DNA from 3 places in the Clostridioides sp. GD02367 genome. Region 1 is predicted to be linked to each of the others. Evidence: riboswitches for the same ligand, from Rfam matches in the RefSeq annotation. Region 1 holds a riboswitch; each other region holds the start of a gene.
The links. A riboswitch is a leader RNA that binds a small molecule or an ion and turns the genes downstream of it on or off. The one in region 1 is predicted to bind FMN.

Region 1 (4,275 bases):
ATAGTTAAACTTACACCATCAATGGCAACTGAACCTTTAAGTATCATTGATGATAAGAGTTTTTTTACTGGTCGTATGCTCACTAAAACTGCATTTTCGTCTTTTTCAAACTTACAAATAGTACCTTTACCATCAACATGCCCTGTTACTATGTGACCTCCGAATCTTGAAGAAAGGCTCATGGCTCTTTCAAGGTTTACTTTGTCATTTGTATTTAATGAGCCTAAATTTGTAGAACGAATTGTCTCCATCATAACATCTGCTGTAAACTCATTTTTTCCTAGTTTTGAAACAGTTAGACAAACTCCATTTACAGCGATACTATCTCCAAGATTTGTACCATCTAATATTTTGTTTGATAGTATGGTTACTTGTCCGCTTTTGCCATTAGCAGTAATTTTTCTAAGTATTCCAACTTCTTCTACTATGCCAGTAAACATTATGACCTCCTGTACATATATTCATAAAATTTATTTTAAAACATCAGATTCTATCAAAACATCTCCATCTATTAAAGTTACATCATTAATTACTAGTTGTGTTGAATCTGCTAGACGAGTTACTCCTTCTCCAGAAACAAATGTAGGTGCGTCTTTACCACCTATAATTTTAGGGGATAAAAATAGTTTGACCTTATCAACTAATTTATTTCTAAATAGACTGTCATTAAGTGTAGAACCCCCTTCAACTAGTACAGAATCAATGTTTAGTTCTCCTAGTTTATACATTACAAATTTTAAATCAACTAAGCCATTTTTCTTAGGAGAAATTATGACTTCAACATTCTTTTCTTTTAATACTGATAATTTTTTACTGTCTTCACAACATGTGAAAACTATAGTTTTACTAGTTTTATCTTTAACTAAATTACTGTTAACTGGTAATCTCAGATTTGTATCTATTACTATTCTTGTAGGATGAGACACTTCATCTTGATTAAGTCTACAAGTTAGCAAGGGATTATCATTTAAAACTGTGTTTATACCAACCATTATACTATGATACTTATTTCTGTATTTATGAGTTAGGTATCTTGAAGACTCATTAGATATCCATTTTGATTCTAGTGATTTTGTAGCAATTTTACCATCTAGACTTACTGCCGATTTTACAATACAAAGAGGTTTTTTATTTTTTATGTAATAAAAGAATATTTCATTTAATTGTTTTGCTTCTTCTTCTAATATTCCTACAGTAACATCAATGTTGTTATCTTTTAATTTTTTTACTCCATTACCACAAACAAGTGGGTTTGGGTCTAGTGTAGATATGACAACCCTTTTAACTTTATTTTGAATAATTTTATCAACACAAGGTGGTGTTTTACCATGATGAGAACATGGTTCTAAATTCACATAAAGAGTAGAGTCTTTTAAACTTTGTTTAGCACTGTTTATAGCATTTACTTCAGCATGATTAGAGCCGAATTTCTCATGATATCCTTTGCCTATTATCTCACTATCTTTAACAATTACACACCCAACCAGTGGATTTGGACTTGTAAAACCTTCCCCTTTTTTAGCTAATTCAAGAGCTTTTTTCATATAATAAATATCTTTTTCTTTTTGATTCACAAAATTCAAGATGTGTACACCTCCTGTTTAATTAGATAATTTTTAAACAAAAAACCCTGAGAATTAACTCAGGGTTTAGAATAATCTACAATAAATGTTTAATAAGAGCACAATAAAACAGCTCTACAAAAAACTCATTAAACATATCTTCTTCCATCCAGACTTTACTGTCGGCTTTGGAATTTAACCAAATCAACCAAGTTTTAGCTTGGCTCGCGGGCTATACCGCCGATTGGGAATTTCACCCTACCCCGAAGATTAAGTATTAAATTTATATTTAGAATGTATCATAAATTATTTTACTTTGCAAACAATTTTTTTCGAAATATATGTTAATATATAATATAGAACGTCTATAAACTTTGAAATACTGGGATTGTGAATATAAAAATAAAAATTTGAACATAATCAGGAAAGAAGTCTAATTAATTTAAATTAGGAGAGAAATATATGAATGAAAAACTTTTAGAAATACTATCAAAATACTATGGATATACAAGCTTTAGAAAAGGTCAAGAATCTATAATACATTCTATTTTGAGTGAAAAAGATGTACTAGCTATAATGCCAACTGGAGGTGGTAAATCTATTTGTTATCAACTTCCAGCATTGATATTAGATGGGATGACAATAGTAATTTCTCCACTTATATCTCTTATGAAAGACCAAGTAGATGCTTTAAAGACTATGGGGATTAATGCTGCTTTCATAAATAGTTCACTGAGCAATAAAGAATTTAATGAGATATTAAATAATATTAGAAAAAATAATTATAAAATACTCTATATTGCTCCAGAGAGATTAGATGCATATGAGTTTATTGAACTAATAAATAATAACAACATAAGTCAAATTGCAATAGATGAAGCACATTGTGTGTCTCAATGGGGGCATGATTTTAGATTGAGTTATAGAAGGATTTCTGATTTTATAAAGAATTTACCTAAAAGACCTATAATTACAGCCTTTACAGCAACCGCTTCAGAAGAGGTACGAGCTGATATAATAAATTTATTATGTCTAGAAAATCCAGACTATTATATAACCGGTTTTGATAGAGAAAACTTATCAATAAACATAGTAAAATCATCTAGTAAAAATAAATATATTTTAGATTATATTAAAAATCATAAAAATGAGTCTGGAATTATATATGCTGCAACTAGAAAGGAAGTTGAAAACATACATAATGGATTATCTAAGAGAAATATATCTGTATCAAAATATCATGCAGGTTTATCTAAAAATGAAAGAAGTAAAAATCAAGAAGATTTTATAAATGATGATGTGGATATAATGGTAGCAACAAATGCATTTGGAATGGGTATTGATAAACCTAATATAAGATGGGTTATACACTACAACATGCCTCAGAGTATAGAAAATTACTATCAAGAAATAGGTAGAGCTGGTAGAGATGGAGAGAAAAGTGAATGTGTGCTTTTGTTTTCTCCAGGAGATGTACATATACAAAAATATTTAATCGATATTGGAGTTGAGAATCCTGAAAGAAAGTTATTTCAACACAAAAAGCTTCAATATATGATTGACTTGGTTTACAGTAATTCATGTTATAGAAGGACAATATTGAATTACTTTGGAGAAAACTATATAGAAGATTGTAATAATTGTAGTAACTGTTTAGTAGAAGGTGAAATAGTAGATAAAACTATAGATGCTCAAAAAGTTATTTCATGTGTAGCTAGAATGAAAAGAAGTTATGGTGTTACTACCATTGTAGATGTACTTAGAGGTTCTAAGAATAAAAAGATTTTACAACTTGAATTGAATACTTTATCTACATATAATATTATGAAAGACTATTCAAATGAAGATTTAAAGAACTTTATAAATACATTGGTTTCCCATGGATTCTTGGATTTAGTTGAGACTTTAGGTAATGGAAATAGAGGAAGTTTTCCAACCATAAGATTGAATGATATGTCTATGAAAGTTTTAAAAGGTCAAGTGAAAGTTGAATTTAAAGAAATCGTGATGACAAAATCATTAGAAGTAGAAGATGAGTTATATAGTGCTTTAAGAGAGCTTAGACATTCAATAGCAAGTGAAGAAAGAATAGCTCCATATATGGTATTTGGTGATGGGACACTTAGGGCTATGTCTAGCAGTTATCCAGTTAATAAAGAAGAGATGTTAGATATATCTGGAGTAGGGGAAATTAAGTATCAAAAATATGGTAGAGATTTTGAAACAATAATTAAAGAACATGTCGAAAAAAACAACATAAACAAAAAAAGTGAAGAAAAAAATGTCGATTTATATAATGTTAATAGTGAGTTCTTTGAAGTTAATTCAGATAAAGCTCTATATGAAAAACTATTAAGTATTAGAGGTGAATATGCAATAAAAGAAAAAGTACTCCCATATATGATTTTATCCAATAAGACACTGAAAGAAATAAGTGGAAGATATCCAATTGATGAAGAGCAACTGAAGGACATTTCAGGTATAGGTGGAGTAAAAATTAAAAAGTATGGAGCTAGTATTTTGGATGAAGTCAAACAATATGTAAGAGAAAATGATATTAATGTTACTTGGGAAAAAAAGGGTAAAAGGAAGTTAATACTAGATGGAGAAAGTAGAAAAAATAATGAAATAGCATTAGATTTATTAAATCAAGGCAAGGATATACAAAGTATTAGCCAAGAACTAGAGATTTCATTATCGACTATTATTGGAT
Region 2 (4,275 bases), on a different contig from region 1:
ATCATTTCTCTTCCTTCATCTTTATATTTTAATTCTATATTTAAATATTCTTTTGGAAGTATATCTTCTATTAGATTAGCCCATTCAATTATGCAAATTCCATTTGAATTTACATATTCCTCATATCCAATATCATACATTTCATCACTGCTACCTATTCTATATACATCAAAATGATACAAAGGTACTTTGCCTTCATATTCATTTATTATAGTAAAAGTTGGACTTGTTATATAGTCTTTTATGCCTAATGAATCTGCCAAACTTTGTGTCATTGTAGTTTTCCCAGCCCCTAAATCTCCTACTAAACAGATAACACTACCTTCTTTTAAGAGTTTACCTAATTTATATCCTATTTCTCTAGTTTTGCTTTCATTTTCCAAATATATTTTTGCCATTAATTCATCTCCATTTTGATATAATCGTCATGTGAATTTATATCACTGCTTAATTAATTATAGTATAAGCCTCAATTATTATAAAGTACTTCTATTTATCTTTTTTATCTTTCAATATTAATAATCCTATCTAAATCTTATATACATTCTTCAATATAAATCTTCACATATTCCTTTGCCTTGCAATTCTGCTTTAAGGCTTCTCTACATATTTTCTCAGATTGTTCTTTTACATACTTGAGAGATTTATAATTTTCCTTTACTGCTTCAATGCACATTCTCTCTGTTTGATTTTTTATATACATTAACATCTTTCCATTTCGCCTTACAATTTCTATACATATATCTTCTGTATAGCTATCTATGTAACTTAACACATCTTTAATATTATATCTTTTATCTAGATATCTTATGGCTTTTATACATATTGCTTCTGTCTTATTATTAACGAACTGTAGACTTCTTCCATCTTGTTTGACAGCTTCCATACATATATTATCTGTTTGCTTATTTACATATTGCAATGCCATACCATTTTGATTTACAGCTTCTATACACATTTTATCTGTTTGATTTTTTACATATTGTAGTGCTTTATAATTTTGCCTAATCGCTTCCATACATAATTCTTCGCTCTGCTCTCTAACATATGCAAGACATCTACCATCTTTTTTAATTGCTTCTAAACATATACTCCTTGTTTGAACTTCTAAAGCTTTTAAAATACTTACAACATCTATATTAGAAGAACACCTTATTACTTTTATAATAAGCTCATCAGTTTTATTTCTTACATATTTAAGTGCATTACAGTCCTTTTTTATGGCTTCAAGACATATATACTCTGTCTGTTCTTTTACATATTCTAGTGCTTTATAGTTATATCTTATCGCCTCTAAACATAATTCTTCTGTTTGTTCTTTTATATACTCTAGTGCTTTATAATTCTGCCTTATTGCTAGTATACACATCCCATCAGTTTGATTTTTTATATTTTTTAATTCACGATAATCATACTTTACACTTTCCATATTTTCAATATATTCATTTGTAATATACTTTAAAGACTTTTCCAATTTTGAGTTATCAATACCTATATGAATATTTTCCCAATTACTATTAAAATAATACCCTTTATCATCTAAAAATAAATTTTTCAATTTTTTAGATATGTTCATCTATATACACCCCTATCATTATTAAATTAGATATTATTAATAAATAAAGCATAAATCTTTATTTATTTTTAATAATATCTTTATTTTTTGTTTATTATAAATTCGCTTTGTGTATTATAGATACCTTTTTAGTATTTTAATAGTTAATCGTTTTAATTCTTCCTTTATTTCAAAAATTAAACTTGTCTAAATATTTCTTATTTTATATACAATTTTTGATAAATTAATAAAGCCATAATATATTTAATATATCAATCACAGTGTAGGACTGAAGTTACAAATAAATTATGGCTATTCAATGCGTTTAATTTTAAAATTTTATATTTTCTTGTCTAATTATTTTTTTATTACATTACCCATTTTTTTGTAAAGTGGTAACGTTACTAAGGATATTACAACAGCCTTTAATACATTAAATGGAGCTATCATCCAAATTACAAAAGTAAATAAATCATGAACTTGAGGGTTTATAGCTGAACCTAGACCTATTATAGCATCTAGTCCCATTAATTGCCCATAAAGTGGTAACATTACAAAATAATTCACCAATGAACCAATTATAGTCATAGTTATTGTTCCTAATACAAATCCAATTACTACACCTTTTAAATCTTTACTTCTCTTATATGAATAACAAAGTATAAGTACATAAGAGCCACCAATTAATATATTTGCAAATTCTCCTACTCCTCCAGTTGTTGTCGCTGTTATCATTTGTAGTATATTTTTTACTACAACTACACCAAATCCAACTAATGGTCCTAAAGACATTCCGCCAAATATTGCTGGGATATCTGATAAGTCAATTTTTAAGAAATCTGGAAAAATACCTGGTATTGGGGCTTGAATAAACATCAATAAATAAGATATTGCAGATAAAATTGACATAACCACCAAAGTTCTTGTTGAAATCATATTTCCTCTTTTTACTGTATTTTGCATAACTACTTTCCTCCTAATCAATAGTTTATATTTTTTAGGAAAAACAAAAAACTCGAAGATCCTATCTTCGAGTTTTTATGGACATAGTTTAAACAAACTAAAATAAACTTATTTATATTCCATAAATATCTTCTCTCATCCAGACTTTACTGTCGGCTTTGGAATCTCACCAAATCAACCACCTAAGTAGTTCGCGGGCTATACCGCCGGTAGGGAATTTCGCCCTGCCCCGAAGATCTTCTTTGATTTTTTAATTTTCCTTACACTCTTATATTAGTTAATTTTTTAATAATTGTCAAGTTATTTTTTCTCATATACTATTTTTCCATTTATTATAGTGTAAAGCACATTACTTTGAATCTCTAGTGGGGAATTATCCCATATTACTATGTCTGCATCTTTACCAACTTCTATAGAACCTACTTTATCTTCTATTCCTAAAGTCTTAGCTGGATTTATTGTAATTGATTCTATTGCCTTTTCTTCTTTCATACCATGTTTAACAGCTATGCCTGCACATATTGGAAGATATTGAACTGGTATCACTGGATGGTCTGTCATTATACATACATCAAGACCTGCATTTGAAAGTATTCCAGCTGTATTAAATGTCAAGTTTCTAAGTTCAAACTTAGACCTTTCTGATAAAGATGGGCCTACTATTACAGGAAATCCTTCTTCTACTAATTCTTCTACAACAAGATGACCTTCTGTACAATGGTCTAATGTAAGTTTTAAGTTAAATTCTTTTGCAATTCTTATTGCTGTAAACATATCATCAGCTCTATGAGCATGTGCCTTAAATGGAATTTCTCTCCTCAATACAGGTATTAAGCTTTCCATTTTTATATCATATTCAGGCTTTTCACAGTCTTCATCATCATGGCTCTCATATACATCAATATCCTCTAGATATTCTTCTGCTTTTTTTAAGTTCTCTCTAAGCAAAGCCGCTATAGCCATTCTAGTCTGTGGAGATTTATCATCTTGACCATAACAACTTTTTGGATTTTCTCCAAATGCTATTTTAGATGCAACTGGATTTTTTATTACCATTTTGTCAATTCTTCTTCCATATGTTTTTATGGCTATACATTGACCACCCATAACATTTGCACTTCCAGGTGTTGTACATACAGAAGTTATACCACCTTCAAAAGCTTCTTTAAATGTTCTATCCATTGGATTAATACCATCTATAGGATTTAGTTGTGGTGTTATTGGGTCAGTTTCTTCATTTCCATCTGCCCCTTCAAAACCTATGCCATCTTCCCATAGCCCCAAATGAGTATGAGCATCTATAAATCCAGGGAACACAAGTTTATTACTTGCATCTATTATATCAACATCTAAAGGTGCTATTAGATTTTCCCCTATTTCTATTATTTTTCCTTCATCTATAAGGATATCTCCTTGAATTATTCCATTTGTTACGGTATTTATTTTACCATTTTTTATAAAAATCATTCATTTTCCTCCTGATTTTCAAGACTCTCGTATTTCTTTCTAACATTGTTTTTTACAATATAATTTTACACTTTTTTAATACTTATATATTCTATAAATCATACTTACAAATATAGTATCAAAAACAAACATACATAAGCTTATTTATTTTTTCATTGATAGAGCTACTCTCTTTTTATTTAAGTCAATTCCAATAACTTTTACATCGACTATATCTCCTACTGTAACAATACTCATAGGGTCTTTTACAAAGCTATTACTCATTTCTGATTTATGGACTAATCCATCAT
Region 3 (4,275 bases), on a different contig from region 1:
GAATTATGGGAAGAAATTGTAAATCAATATAATCAACATGGATATGAGATAACGGTAGATTAGTTATAACTATATTAATATCAAAATAAAATATAGGATGCCTCAAAATAGTCCTAATGGATATTTTTTGGCATCCTTGTTGTTTATAAACAATAGATATTAGCAATTTATTGTTATAAATTAAAAAAACTGCAAGGTTTGATATAAATTGGTATATTTAAAAACTTAGTCACTGATGAAATCAGAAATAAATTTTATCTAAGAAATAGATTTCTCTGTTTTTCTCATAAAGAAAATAGTTAGTATAAGTCCTATAAAGCATACTGTTGCAGCAATCCAATAAGATTGATTACTAGCTATAACATAGGCTGCTGTATGGCTTTTGAAATTTTGATTATATGTAAGGCTTTGTGCAAAGAAGCTACTAAAAAATGCTGTTCCAAGAGCAAATGATAAATTACGAACCGTTGCAAGAAAGCTGCCTCCATATCCTTGTTTCTGAGGAGGAACATCTGCAAGAATGCTACTATTGTTTGGTGAACTAAAAGCACCTAGTCCGAGTCCGAAAATAACTAAACATACAATTAAAAGATATAATGGTGAATCTGCTTTTAAAAGTGCCATTCCAACGAGTGAAATAGTCATAAATGAAAAAGATGTTGTTAGAATATTCTTTGCACCATGTTTATCAGAAAGAGAACCTGCAATAGGTGCTATAAGTACCATAATAAGTGGATGGACAGTCATTACAGAACCAGCCATCATAGGAGATAGATTTTTTAATTGTTCTAAATAAAATGGAAGTAGGAAAGATACTGCCATTTGAGGGAAGTAACAAGCGATTCCAATAATATTGCCTACAGTGAAATTTCTATTTTTAAATAAAGGTAAATCAATAAAGCTCTGTTCAAATTTTACTTCTCTTAATGCTAATAATAAGAAGATGATAAGTGATGCTATACCTAGATACAATCTTGTGTTTCCTTTTCCATTCATCGCAAGTAATATAAGTGTAGTACAAGTTGCAAATAGCAGAAGACCTGGAATATCAAAGCTCTTGTTTTGTTCATCTAAAGCAGGTCTAGGAAGAAATTTAATTCCAAGAAAAACTGCTATGATACCAATAGGTATATTGATAATAAAAATAGAAGGCCATCCAAAATGTTCTAAAAGTATCCCTCCAATTACAGGACCACTCATATTTCCTATACCAACTACAGCGCCAGTGATTCCTATAGCCTTTCCTTTTTCATTTGCTGGAAATGCATTAGAAACTATACCAAGTCCAGTTGCCATTAAAATACTTGCCCCAACTGCTTGAAATATTCTTGAAGAAATTAATGTAGATAAGTTGTGTGATACACTACACAGAAAAGAACCTATTGTGAATACAAAAAATCCTAATGTGTATAGACGATTTGAACCTACCTTATCACCGAGCTTTCCAAAAAATAACATAGTTGCTGTAACGACAAGCATATAAGCTGTTACAACCCACTGAATCTGTGACATGTTAATTTTAAAGTCAGTAGCAATTGTAGGATTTGCAATATTTAGTATACTTCCATCAAGAGTAGACATAAATACACCAATACAGATTATAATTAATACTATCCATTTTTGTTTCATGATAACACTCCAATCTTTTATATAATAGATTTTATAAGTACAGAATAGTTATAAAATAAACAACAAAAAAAGCACCTACATCTTAGGTACCTCGAATGTGTTTAATTTCATGAATAAATACGGTAGTTGAAGGAGTTGTATAGATTACTCATGTAAAATTACATAAAGGTACTCATATACTATTTTCTTCTACCATCCAGATTTTACTGTCGGCTTTGGAATCTGACCAAATTATGCCATAAGGCTCGCGGGCTTTTACCGCCGATAGGGAATTTCACCCGTTTCTGAAGAAAAACAGATGTATTTTGTAATATTATTTTAACATAAAATCATAATGGAAACAATTGGATTTGAATAAGATACAACTATATTACTGTATAAAGAGTTAAATTAGACTTCCAGATAAAAGCATATAAAAGTTAAATCACATAGTATAGAATCTACTATAATTAGATAAAATTAATTTTTTATTGGTATTAAATGATAAGTTTTAGATTTATCAAAAGCATAAAGTTGTAACAAAACTCGTATAATATTAATATCTTAATTAAGAGATATTGTAAATTATGAGGAGGCGCTAATATGGAAGGAAAGGTAAAGAAGGCATTTCCAGGTGGAAACACATCACAAGGCTCATATTCTTTTTTTGAATATATAATTCCTGAAAATGTAAAAAGAGTTTTTTGTTTAAAAGGTGGTCCTGGAGTAGGAAAATCCTCACTTATGAAAAAAATTTATAAAGAATTTTTAAGTAGAGGATATGATATTGAATTATATAACTGTCCTTCTGACCCAAGTTCATTGGACGGTGTAGTTATAAAGGAATTAGGCGTGGTACTTATGGATGCAACTGCTCCACACACTATGGACCCAAAGTTACCAGGAGCTTTGGACGAGATAATTAATTTAGGCGATTACTGGAACACAGAAGAGTTAGAAAAAAATAGACAAGAAATATCGGGATATGATAAGGATATTAGTAATGCATTTAAAAGGGCGTTTAAATTTTTAAAAGCGTCAGAACCAATCTTTAGAGATATAGAGGAAAAATATTCTGATTGTATGGATTATGGTAAAGTGAATCTAGTTACAGAAGAATTTATTAAAAAATTGTTTGATGGAGTTGAAAGCACAGGAAATTTGAAAAGAGAGAAGCATTTATTTGGTTCAGCTATAACTCCTGTAGGATGTTTAGATTATACAGAAAACATATTAAAAGATGTAAATAAGGTTTATTATTTAGATGGTGAAATAGGCACTGGAAAAACTACATTATTAAACAAAGTGTATAAGAAAGCTATTGAAAAAGGTTTAAATGTAGAAGTTTATCATTATCCACTTATACCAGAAAAAGTTGAGACTGTACTATTGACTGACTTAGATATTGGTATAACTACAAGCGCAACTTTTAAAGAAGAGGAAACCATTAATTTAAATCAATTTTTAAATAGAGAAAAATTACTTAAATATGAAGAAGATATTAAATTTGATGAGAAAGTTTTGGATGATTTAATTTGTTGGGCTGTATTAAATCTTAAGAGAGCGAAGTCTAAACATGATATTATAGAAAGTTACTATATCCCTAATATGAGATTTGATGAAGTTGGAAAATTAAGAGATAAACTAGTTAATAGAATTTCAAAATATGAGAAAAATGTATAAGAATATATATCTTAAATCAGATGATAATTATAAAATATAACTTTTAGTAAATTGGTGTAGCTGTGAAGCTATGCCATTTTGCTTTTTTTGATGTATGATATTATATACTAAAGATGAATTTTAATATATAAGTTTGATATAATAAATATATATAAAGGCTCAAGGTTTAATTAAAGAAAATTATCATATAAAAATAAATTTGTAAGGAGCAATACAGTATGAAAAAACCATATGTGTTTATAATACTAGCGAGTACTATTTTAGGTATACTTGTTGGAACCATATTTAGAGATTATAGTAATGAAGAAACAGTTTATACAAGTAAAGATAAGTCAATAAGAAAAGAAATAAAATTGACAGGAAAGTCTATAAAGGAATTAAAAAAGGAAAAGGATAAATTAGATAAAGAAATTGATTCAATGAAAAGTAATCAAAAAAATTCTAAAGAAATCTCAGAAATAGAAGCTCTTAGAGAAAATCTATCATATTCAGATGTAAAGGGCAGTGGAATAATAGTAAGTATAGATGCTATAGATGAAAAAACAGGGAATATAGCAAATAGTATAGACTATAATAAAATACTTGTAAAAGTTGTAAATGAACTAAAAGTAAATGGAGCAAAATACATAGAAATAAATGGCCAAAGAATCAATCAGTATTCAGAAGTTGTACTTGCAGGAAGCCATATAAATATAAATGGAGTTCCTGTAGCACAACCTTATGAAATAAAATGCATTGGGGATAAGGATAAACTCTCTGATTATGTGGATAAAGGCAGTGAATATTTAGACAGTATACAAACGACTTATCCAATGAAAGTAAGTATAAAAACTGAAGAAAATATCTCTATGAAAAAAATGAATATACCTAATAAATTAAAGTATATAAAGGGTGATTAAGATTATATTAGAGGAAAGCAGTTTACCAATGTTAATACCAGAAAAGCTTGCAAAAAAATATAATGTATTTCCAGTAGAATTTCAA

Region 2: another riboswitch for FMN. It lies ahead of Q3223_RS11705 (ECF transporter S component); the one in region 1 lies ahead of ribD (bifunctional diaminohydroxyphosphoribosylaminopyrimidine deaminase/5-amino-6-(5-phosphoribosylamino)uracil reductase RibD).
Region 3: another riboswitch for FMN. It lies ahead of Q3223_RS13615 (MFS transporter); the one in region 1 lies ahead of ribD (bifunctional diaminohydroxyphosphoribosylaminopyrimidine deaminase/5-amino-6-(5-phosphoribosylamino)uracil reductase RibD).

What each region holds. Positions count from the first base shown of each region.
Region 1 is NZ_JBJODK010000014.1:19,541-23,815, reverse strand. It holds gene Q3223_RS15940 (riboflavin synthase) at 1-440, opposite strand, end outside; gene ribD (bifunctional diaminohydroxyphosphoribosylaminopyrimidine deaminase/5-amino-6-(5-phosphoribosylamino)uracil reductase RibD) at 471-1,583, opposite strand; FMN riboswitch at 1,716-1,837, opposite strand; gene recQ (DNA helicase RecQ) at 2,025-4,275, shown strand, end outside.
Region 2 is NZ_JBJODK010000007.1:160,742-165,016, forward strand. It holds gene tsaE (tRNA (adenosine(37)-N6)-threonylcarbamoyltransferase complex ATPase subunit type 1 TsaE) at 1-398, opposite strand, end outside; gene Q3223_RS11700 (DUF4116 domain-containing protein) at 536-1,576, opposite strand; gene Q3223_RS11705 (ECF transporter S component) at 1,913-2,518, opposite strand; FMN riboswitch at 2,642-2,759, opposite strand; gene Q3223_RS11710 (amidohydrolase) at 2,819-3,985, opposite strand; gene Q3223_RS11715 (Tex family protein) at 4,130-4,275, opposite strand, start outside.
Region 3 is NZ_JBJODK010000010.1:39,815-44,089, forward strand. It holds gene yihA (ribosome biogenesis GTP-binding protein YihA/YsxC) at 1-63, shown strand, start outside; gene Q3223_RS13615 (MFS transporter) at 259-1,629, opposite strand; FMN riboswitch at 1,810-1,925, opposite strand; gene Q3223_RS13620 (ATP-binding protein) at 2,212-3,291, shown strand; gene Q3223_RS13625 (DUF881 domain-containing protein) at 3,510-4,190, shown strand; gene Q3223_RS13630 (GspE/PulE family protein) at 4,219-4,275, shown strand, end outside.